4 regions of the Streptomyces sp. NPDC004629 genome follow, and region 1 is predicted to be linked to each of the others. Evidence: riboswitches for the same ligand, from Rfam matches in the RefSeq annotation. Region 1 holds a riboswitch; each other region holds the start of a gene.

The links. A riboswitch is a leader RNA that binds a small molecule or an ion and turns the genes downstream of it on or off. The one in region 1 is predicted to bind cyclic di-AMP.
Region 2: linked by a shared signal. The riboswitch ahead of ACFYTE_RS10885 (transglycosylase family protein) and the one ahead of ACFYTE_RS28705 (transglycosylase SLT domain-containing protein) in region 1 are both predicted to bind cyclic di-AMP.
Region 3: linked by a shared signal. The riboswitch ahead of ACFYTE_RS23500 (M23 family metallopeptidase) and the one ahead of ACFYTE_RS28705 (transglycosylase SLT domain-containing protein) in region 1 are both predicted to bind cyclic di-AMP.
Region 4: linked by a shared signal. The riboswitch ahead of ACFYTE_RS04935 (NlpC/P60 family protein) and the one ahead of ACFYTE_RS28705 (transglycosylase SLT domain-containing protein) in region 1 are both predicted to bind cyclic di-AMP.

What each region holds. Positions count from the first base shown of each region.
Region 1 covers NZ_JBIALO010000021.1:102,453-104,645, reverse strand. The annotation lists gene ACFYTE_RS28710 (CocE/NonD family hydrolase) at 1-453, shown strand, start outside; cyclic di-AMP (ydaO/yuaA leader) riboswitch at 749-932, shown strand; gene ACFYTE_RS28705 (transglycosylase SLT domain-containing protein) at 936-1,427, shown strand; gene ACFYTE_RS28700 (HAD family hydrolase) at 1,437-2,193, opposite strand, start outside.
Region 2 covers NZ_JBIALO010000006.1:79,170-81,362, reverse strand. The annotation lists gene ACFYTE_RS10890 (transglycosylase family protein) at 1-785, shown strand, start outside; cyclic di-AMP (ydaO/yuaA leader) riboswitch at 968-1,135, shown strand; gene ACFYTE_RS10885 (transglycosylase family protein) at 1,140-1,904, shown strand.
Region 3 covers NZ_JBIALO010000015.1:90,678-92,870, forward strand. The annotation lists gene ACFYTE_RS23500 (M23 family metallopeptidase) at 176-931, opposite strand; cyclic di-AMP (ydaO/yuaA leader) riboswitch at 944-1,102, opposite strand; gene ACFYTE_RS23505 (M16 family metallopeptidase) at 1,318-2,193, opposite strand, start outside.
Region 4 covers NZ_JBIALO010000002.1:427,150-429,342, forward strand. The annotation lists gene ACFYTE_RS04935 (NlpC/P60 family protein) at 1-997, opposite strand, end outside; cyclic di-AMP (ydaO/yuaA leader) riboswitch at 1,007-1,161, opposite strand; gene ACFYTE_RS04940 (PP2C family protein-serine/threonine phosphatase) at 1,308-2,193, opposite strand, start outside.

The DNA of each region.
Region 1 (2,193 bases):
CTGCCGGTGCGGGCCAGGACGTCGGACCCGGCGGTCGTCTTCGAAGAACCCGAGCAGGCCGAGCCCCTTGGCGCGGGCGAGTCCGTCACGCTGGACGGGCCGCGCCCCGGGCGACTGGTGGTGCGGGACGTCGCCGAGGACGAGTGGCGGGTGGAGGTGGCCCCGTGCCGCGAGGGCACGCGCGCGTACCCGGACGGTCTGCAGTGGACCGAGGGCGCGACGGAGACGTACACGATCACGGGGAACGACCCGCTGTCGGCCCGCGCCCGCTCGGAGCGCTCGGTGCGGCTGCACCGCCCGGATCTGCCGTGGGACACCACGGTCCAGGTCCGTTCGGAGATTTCCGGTGACGTCGGCCACTTCGTCACCGCCGACGAGGTGGTCTGCACGACGGGCGGCGAAGTGATCTTCCACCGGACCTGGGAGAAGCGAATTCCCTGGACCACGGAATGAAGTGCCCGTTTTGCCGCTATTGGCACCTCAATTCCCCTTGGCGCTGAATGTACTTGAGCTTCGAGGGAAGTGACTTGGGTCACCCTTTACCGTGGCGCAGCACCCCGCCCGCAGCCCCCACCGCCCTTTCCTCGATGCTCAGTTGACCCTTGGCAATAGCAAAGGATCAAGCGGCTCATACATCTCAATCGCATGTCAATCGGTATGAGATGGGAATCCACCACTTGTTTCCGACATGTGCGGTCGCATAGCTTCCGGGCCAGTCGGATGGACGCCGAATCCTGCCGCCACCCGACATGACCCATCGACGAACCACATTTCGTACGGCAGGAGCGGGGGACCCAGGGAAGTCGCCGGGCCGGACGGCACAGCCGACCGGAACGGCTAGGGGTGAAGTCGCGTCGCCTTTCGGCGGCCGACCGGGCACCTCCCCCGCCCGAACCCGACAGCTCACCTCGCAGGCGCCGGAGAGGAACATCGCCATGTCTGCAGCCGCTCGGCACCGCCACCCCCGCACCAACCGCCTCGTCCGCACCCTCGTCGTGGCCGGCACCGGAGCCGCGGTGCTCGCCCTGCCGCTCCTCGGCGCCACCGGCGCCCACGCGGCCACCCCCGGGTCCGTGACAACGGCCGGCACAACGCCTGCCGGGTACCCGAACAACCTCGACGGCTGGATCCGCGAATCGCTCGCGATCATGGCGGAGAAGAACATCCCCGGCACCTACAACGGCATCCACCGCAACATCATGCGCGAGTCCTCGGGCAACCCACGGGCCATCAACCTCTGGGACTCCAACGCCGCCAAGGGCATCCCGTCCAAGGGCCTGCTCCAGGTGATCGACCCGACGTTCAACGCCTACCACGTGGAGGGAACGTCGTACGACATCTACGACCCGGTCGCCAACATCACGGCCGCCTGCAACTACGCCGCCAAGCGCTACGGCTCGATCGACAACGTCAACGGCGCCTACTGACACACCGCGTCACGGAAACAGTCTTTCGAGGACGACGGCCACGCCGTCGTCCTCGTTCGACAGGGTGACCTCGTCGGCCACCGCCTTCAACTCTGGGTGGGCGCCGGCCATCGCCACCCCGTGGGCGGCCCAGTCGAACATCGGGATGTCGTTCGGCATGTCACCGAAGGCGACGGCCTCTTCAGGAGCCAGCCGAAGGTGCTCGGCGGCCAGGGCCAGACCGGTGGCCTTGTTGATACCGCACGGCTGCAGCTCGACGGTCCCGGGCCCGGACATGGTCACGGTCGCCAGGGAGCCCACGACCGCGCGCGCCGTCGCCGCCAACTCGTCGTCCGACAGGGCGGGGTGACGCAGCAGCACCTTGCTGATGGGCGCGCACCACAGATCGTCGCGCCGCTCGACACGGACGGCGGGCAGGGTCGGATGCGGCATCAGATACCCGGGCTCGATGAGCGTGAGCCCGCTCACCCCGTCCTGGTCGACGGCCGCGTACACCTGCCCCACCTCGGCCTCGATCTTGCCGAGCGCGGTCTCGGCCAACTCCCGGTCCAGGGTGACCGACCACAGCAGGCGGTCCATGTCGGCGTCGTACACCTGCGCGCCCTGTCCGCACACGGCGAGCCCCCCGCGGCCCAGCGTGTCGAGCAACGGCCGCACCCGGGGCGCCGGCCGCCCCGTGACCACCAGGTGCCGGGCGCCGGCCCGTGCCACGCGCGCGAGCGCGGCGACGGACCGGTCGGAGAGGGTGTCGTCGCCACGCAGGAGC
Region 2 (2,193 bases), on a different contig from region 1:
AGCAGATAGCCGTCGCCGAGAAGATCCTCGCCGACCGGGGCACCACCCCGTGGGCGACCTGCGCCCTGCTGTCCGGGCTCACCTCGGCCTCGGGCTCCGTCGGTGTCGACACCGGCGTGACGGACGGCGGTTCGTCCGGTGCGAAGGGCTCCACGAAGTCCTCCGGTCCGTCAGATCCTCAGAAACCACTGGATTCCACCGATTCACCGGAAGGATCCGAATCCTCCGGCTCGTCCGACTCGTCCTCGCCCTCAGAACCCGCCGACCCCGCGGCGCCCGAGGCGGACGCCTCGCCGTCCGCCTCGCCCTCGCCGAGCGCGAGTGCCGGCCGCGATGCGACGGACGGCCCTACGGGTTCCGCCGAGCCCGGTGGGCCGGCCTCGTCCGAGCCCGGCGCCTCGCCGGAGGACGGCTCGCCCACGGAGAACCGCGAGTCCGCGGCCTCGGACAATTCCTGGCGCAGCGGAGGCTCCTGGAGCCTGGTCGACACCGGATCCCTCGGCGGCGGTCGCCACCGGGGCGACAGTGCGAACGAAAGCGGGGCAAGCGAGGCAAGCGGGGTAAGCGGGGCAAGCAGGACGGCTGACCAGGAGTCAGGCCCCGCCGGGCGGCACGCCTACACCGTGCGCGCCGGCGACACTCTCGCCTCCATCGCCGACTCCCTTGATGTGGACGGCGGCTGGCGTGCGCTCTACGCCGCCAACGAGAAGGCCATCGGTGCCGATCCGAACCACATCGCCCCCGGTCAGACCCTGGACGTCGGGGTCGAAACGGGCGAAAAGTAGCGGGAGCTGACGTCTCGTTTCGTGGGTGATGTCCGGTTTGCTCAAAGTGTGGGATGAGTCTCAGAAGCCCTGATCGTCTTTGAAATTCCGGCGATCGCATGCCTACGGTCATGACCGCTCGCCACCGCGAGCCCCGGCTGCCGCAACGCCGAGTCCTGCCAGCGGCCGTACGGGAACAGTCGTCGCGTCAAGCGCCGTAGGCAGGAGCGGGGGACCCAAGGTAAGTGCCGTGCCGGTCGGTTGACCGAAGCGGCTCGGGGTGAAGCCACGCCTCCACACGGAGACGTGGCCGGGCAACTCAACCGGCCCGAACCCGACAGCTCACCTCGCAGGCGTCGGTGAGGGGATCCATCCATGCTGTTCTTCGGCAAGGGCAAGCGTCGTCGTACGTCCAAGGTCACCCGTGTCGTGGCGCTCGCCGGTGTCACCGGCGCCGCAGTCGCCGCCCCGCTGATGGCGGCCGGCAGCGCCTCCGCCGCCACCGCCTCCGAGTGGGACACCGTCGCCCAGTGCGAGTCCGGCGGCAACTGGTCCATCAACACCGGCAACGGCTACTACGGCGGCCTGCAGTTCTCGGCCTCCACCTGGGCCGCGTACGGCGGCACGCAGTACGCGGGCACCGCCGACAGGGCCAGCAAGTCGCAGCAGATAGCGATCGCCGAGAAGGTTCTCGCGGGCCAGGGCAAGGGTGCCTGGCCGGTCTGCGGCAAGGGCCTGTCCGGCGCCGCCTACGCCGGCGGCTCCGCGTCCGGCGGCAACACCGGCTCCTCGAACACCACCACGGGCAGCGGTTCCTCGAACACCGGCACCGGCACCGGTTCTTCGAACACCGGCACCGGCACCGGTTCTTCGAATGCCGGCACCGACCGCTCCACCGAGCGGCAGTCCGCCTCCCGCTCCGCCGACCGGCCGGCCGCGAACAAGACGGTCACCACCCCGACCGGCAAGACGGTCAAGAAGGGTGACGGCGAGTACAAGGTCGTCACGGGCGACACCCTCAGCTCGATCGCCGAGCGACACGGCGTCAAGGGCGGCTGGCAGAAGCTGTTCCAGCTGAACCAGGACATCGTCGAGAACGCCGACCTCATCTACCCGGGCCAGCAGCTGCACCTGAAGTGACGGCTGGTCGGTAGTCCGGCCACAGCCCCGGCGCAACGGCGCCCTCCCCCGTGGAGGGCGCCCCGGGGCCGCCCCCGTCCCCACGAACCCCCCGCCCCGACGCGTCTTCCCCCGTACGCGCCGGGGCGGGGCCTTTCCATGTCGCGGTGACCAGGCGGGCGGCGCGGGTGCGGCCGGCGGTCGAGGAGACCCGCCGCCTCCTACGCTCACCGCACCCCCTCAGTTCCCCCCGCCTTCTCGTTCCCGTCCTCTCCTCGTCGCTTTCCGTCCCCCGTCGTGCATGTCTCCT
Region 3 (2,193 bases), on a different contig from region 1:
CTTAATCCCCGTGAAACGCCGACGATTGACGTGTGTTCCGTGACTCTATGACAATGAGCCGGAATTTCCGATGGCGGGCCGGATTCCATGGATATTTTTTGGACATCGGGGCGTCCGAAACGACGAAAACCCCGGCTCGCGAGCCGGGGCCGCGGCACCCACGCGCCGCCGGTCGTCAGACGTTCACGCCGTGCTTGCGGAGATAGGCGACGGGGTCGACGTCGGAGCCGTACTCCGCGGTCGTCCGCGCCTCGAAATGCAGGTGCGGGCCGGTCGTGTTGCCCGTCGAGCCGGAGAGCCCGAGCTGCCGCCCCGGAGTGACCCGCTCGCCCACCGAGACACCGACGGACGACAGATGGCCGTACTGGGTGTACATGCCGTCGGCCATCCGGATCACCACCTCGTAGCCGTACGCGCCGCCCCAGCCGGCCGACACGACGGTGCCGGAGCCCACCGCGTGGACGGCGGTACCGGCGGCGGCGTGGAAGTCGATGCCGGTGTGGGTGCCGGAGGACCACAGGGAGCCGCCGGTGCGGTAGCCGGTGGAGACATAGGAGTGCGCGATCGGCACGACGTAGGCGTTCAGTCGCCTGCGCTCGGCCTCGCGGGCCGCCCGGACCTCGGCCGCGCGTTCCGTCGCCGCCCGCCGCGCCGCCGCCTTGCGCGCGGCCTCCTCGGCCGCCTTCTCCTCGGCGGCCTGCCGCTGCGCGGCCGCCTGGGCGCCTATCTGCTCGGCGACCGAGTCGCCGATGCCGACGACGGGGATGAGGCCTGTCTGCTCCGCGGTGGTCCCGGCGGCGTGCGCCGGGCCGGCCGCGAAGGTGCCCATGACGCCGGTGGCGGCGAGGGTCGCGACGCCCGCGGCGCGGGCGGAGGTGCGGTGCATCCGGCCGGAACGACGATGCTTCCCGGTGGCGCGGGTGAACGCCATGAAGTGGCTGGTCCTTTCCTTCCTTCTCGCCTACCGGGTTAGCTGACAGGTTCGGAGCAGGAAGGTCTCCTACGGGAGGCCGCACACCGCGCGGACGCCCGATTCACCTCAGGGACTTGGGTCCCCGGCTCCCCTGGCTCGCGCCGTACGGGGACTCGGCGATGGCTGTCCGGTGCCGCGGGCGCGGCGCACTGCCTGACGAACAGCCCGGACGACGCTAAGGGGGGCCACTTTCCCTCCCCAAACCGAACAGGGTGTTTGTAGCGCATCCCACAGCGCAGACAGGCACCCTCCGCCACAATTCGGGCACCCCGGGGGAACGGAAGGGCCCTGACGACCGGTCGTCAGGGCCCCACGCGCGTGTGCCGGACCTCGAACTGCTCCGCCTACTCCGCGGACACCACGTGTACCTCGCCGATACCGAGCGCCTCGGCCGGCTCCTTGATCTGCGCGGCGTCGCCGACCAGGACCGTCACCAGCCGGTCCACCGGGAACGCGTTCACCACCGCGGCGGTGGCCTCCACGGTGCCCGTGGCGGCCAGCTGCCGGTACAGGTTCGCCTGGTAGTCGTCCGGCAGGTGCTGCTCCACCTGGTCGGCGAGCGTGCTCGCCACGGCCGCCGCCGTCTCGTACTTCAGCGGCGCCACCCCGACGAGGTTCTGCACGGCGACGTCGCGCTCGGCATCGGTGAGCCCCTCCTCGGCCAGCGTGCGCAGCACCGTCCACAGGTCGGCCAGCGCGGGACCGGTGTTCGGGGTGTCCACGGAGCCGCTGATGGCGAGCAGCGAGGCGCCCGTGCCGTCGGAGGCGGACCTGAGGACCTGGCCGAAGGCGCGCACGCCGTAGGTGTAGCCCTTCTCCTCCCGCAGAACGCGGTCGAGCCGGGAGGTGAGGGTGCCGCCGAGGCAGTACGTGCCGAGCACCTGGGCGGGCCAGACCCGGTCATGCCGGTCGGCGCCGACGCGGCCGATGAGCAGCTGCGTCTGGACGGCACCGGGACGGTCCACGATGACGACCCGGCCGCGGTCGTCGGCGCTCACCGACGGCACCGGACGCGGCTGGGACGCGGCGCCGGTCCACGCCCCCAGGGACTCGCCGAGCAGCGCGTCCAGATCGATGCCGGTCAGGTCGCCGACGACCACGGCGGTGGCCGTCGCGGGCCGCACGTGCCGCTCGTAGAAGGCGCGCACCGCCGCCGCGTCGATCTTGGCGACGGTCTCCTCGGTGCCCTGGCGCGGACGCGACATGCGCGAGGCCGCCGG
Region 4 (2,193 bases), on a different contig from region 1:
CCCGGCCCCCGGCCCCCACGGGAGCGAAGGAATCCGTGACGGTCGGCGTGCCGGCGGCGAAGGACTCCGTGCCGACGGGGGAGCCGGTGCCGGAAGAGCCGGAGGGCACGGCTGCTTCAGGCCGGGGCTCGGACGCCGCCACCGCCACTGCTCCCGGCCGCGGCTCGATCGCCGCCGCCACCGCTACAGCTTCCGGCTGGGGCTCGAACGCCACCACCGCCACCGCTTCAGGCCGGGGCTCGGACGCCGCCGCTGCTTCAGGCCGAGGCTCGATCGCCGTCACCGCCTCCGGTTGCCGCACAGCGTGCCGGGTCAGCATCTCGCGTGCCGCGGCGAGCTTGCGGCGGTTGCTCTCCTTGGAATCGGCCGGTGAGGGCCTGTGCCGCCCGATAGCGGGCGCGGGCAGCGCCGACGCGTTCGGCGCCTCGGGTTGTCGCTGCCGCGCGGGCACGGCGGGCAGCGCGGCGACGGGCCCCGCGGCCGGCTCGGGACCGGAACGAGCGGCAGTCTCCGGGAGCGAGCGGCCGGTGGGCTCGGGTGCCGGGCCGCCGGTCAGTGCCGGTGCCGAGCCGGCCGGCAGTGCCGGGAGCGGGCCGCCGGGCAGTGCCGGTGCCGGGCCGCCGGTCAGTTCCGCGACGGTGCGACGGGTGGGTCCCGGGGGCAGTTCGGGCACGGGGCGGCCCGCGGCCTCCGGCCCGCCGTCCGACGGGGGAGGGCCGGGGCGGTCTCCGACCGGCCGCTCGGGCATCCGGTCGGCCGGGAGCACGGCCGGAACGGTCGGACCGAGCTTCGCGCGCGCCACGTCGAACCACTGCCGGGCGACCTCGTCGAGGGCGGGATCGCCGCGCCCGCCCGGCCGCTTGCGCAGCGGGACACCGCGCGTCCGTGTTCTGGCGGTCATCGCACGCGTCGCGTTGTAGTTCCCGGTGGCGTTCTCGGCCTGGTCGTAGAGGCTGTCGATCCGTTGCCGGACCTCGTCGCGGCTCTCCGGCGCCATGGGCGACGCGCTCCTTCCGTGCTCCGCCTGCCGAGTCAGCCGTCGGGTTCGGGCGTACGGTTCCGGAAGGCGTGCCCTACGGCCCCTGCCCGCAGGGCAGTCGGGCCGATTCACCCCATCGTCGGTCGGGTCCCCGGCTCCGGTCGGCTCGGCGGCCACCGGACTCGGCGGCGGCCGCGCGGCCCGACGGGGTTCGCCGGGTGGACCGGGCGGCCTGGGCGTCAACCTAGCCAACATGTGTCCCTCGTGTGAAGGTTGGAGCGCGGAATGCCCGATACGCGGGTGTGAGATCCGTCCCCGGACCCGGTCGTCACAGCCTGACGACGATGAGCGCGGTGTCGTCGGTGGCGCCCTCGGGCGGCAGCAACTCCCGCAGCACGACGTCGGCGAGAACCTCCGGTTCGGCGGTGCGATGGCGGCCGAGGGAGTCGGCGAGGCGGGCCAGACCGGCGTCGATGTCCTCGTGCCGCCGCTCGACCAGTCCGTCGGTGTACAGGACCAGCGACGCGCCGAGGCCGAACGTGGTCAGGGCCTCCCGGCGCGGCCGGGGATCGGGCTGGGCGTCGAGCGGGTGATCGGTCGCCCGGTCGAGGAACTCCACACGGCCGTCGGCGTGGACGAGCGCCGGCGGCGGGTGGCCCGCGCTGCTGTAGGCGATGGTGCGCGCGTCGAAGTCGATGAACGTCGTCACCGCCGTGGCCGATTCGGCGCCGTCGACCACATGGGCGTAGCGCCCCAGGACGTCCAGGGCCTGGGCGGGGCCCACGGCGACGCGTGAGGCGGCGCTCAGGGCGCTGCGCAACTGCCCCATGACACCGGCCGCTTCCAGGCCGTGCCCGACCACGTCGCCGACCGACACGCCGATGCGGTCGCCGTCGACCAGGTCGACGAGGTCGTACCAGTCTCCGCACACGTTCAGCGCGCCGACGGCGGGCTGGTACCGCACGGCGGCCCGGTGGCAGCCGATCTGCCGTGGGGCGGGCAGCATCGCCTTCTGCAGCGCGAGCGCCACCTCGCGCTCGCGCGCATGCGCCTGACGCAACCGCTCGTTGACGTCCTGGAGTGTGCAGGCGCGCCGGTACAGCTCGGACTCCAGCACCTCGCCCCGGCCGGCAGCGGTCTCGCGCCGCACCCGTACGAGTTCGGTGGCCTCCTCGATCCGGTGCACCAACAGGGCGACCCTGCCGTCCCGGTCC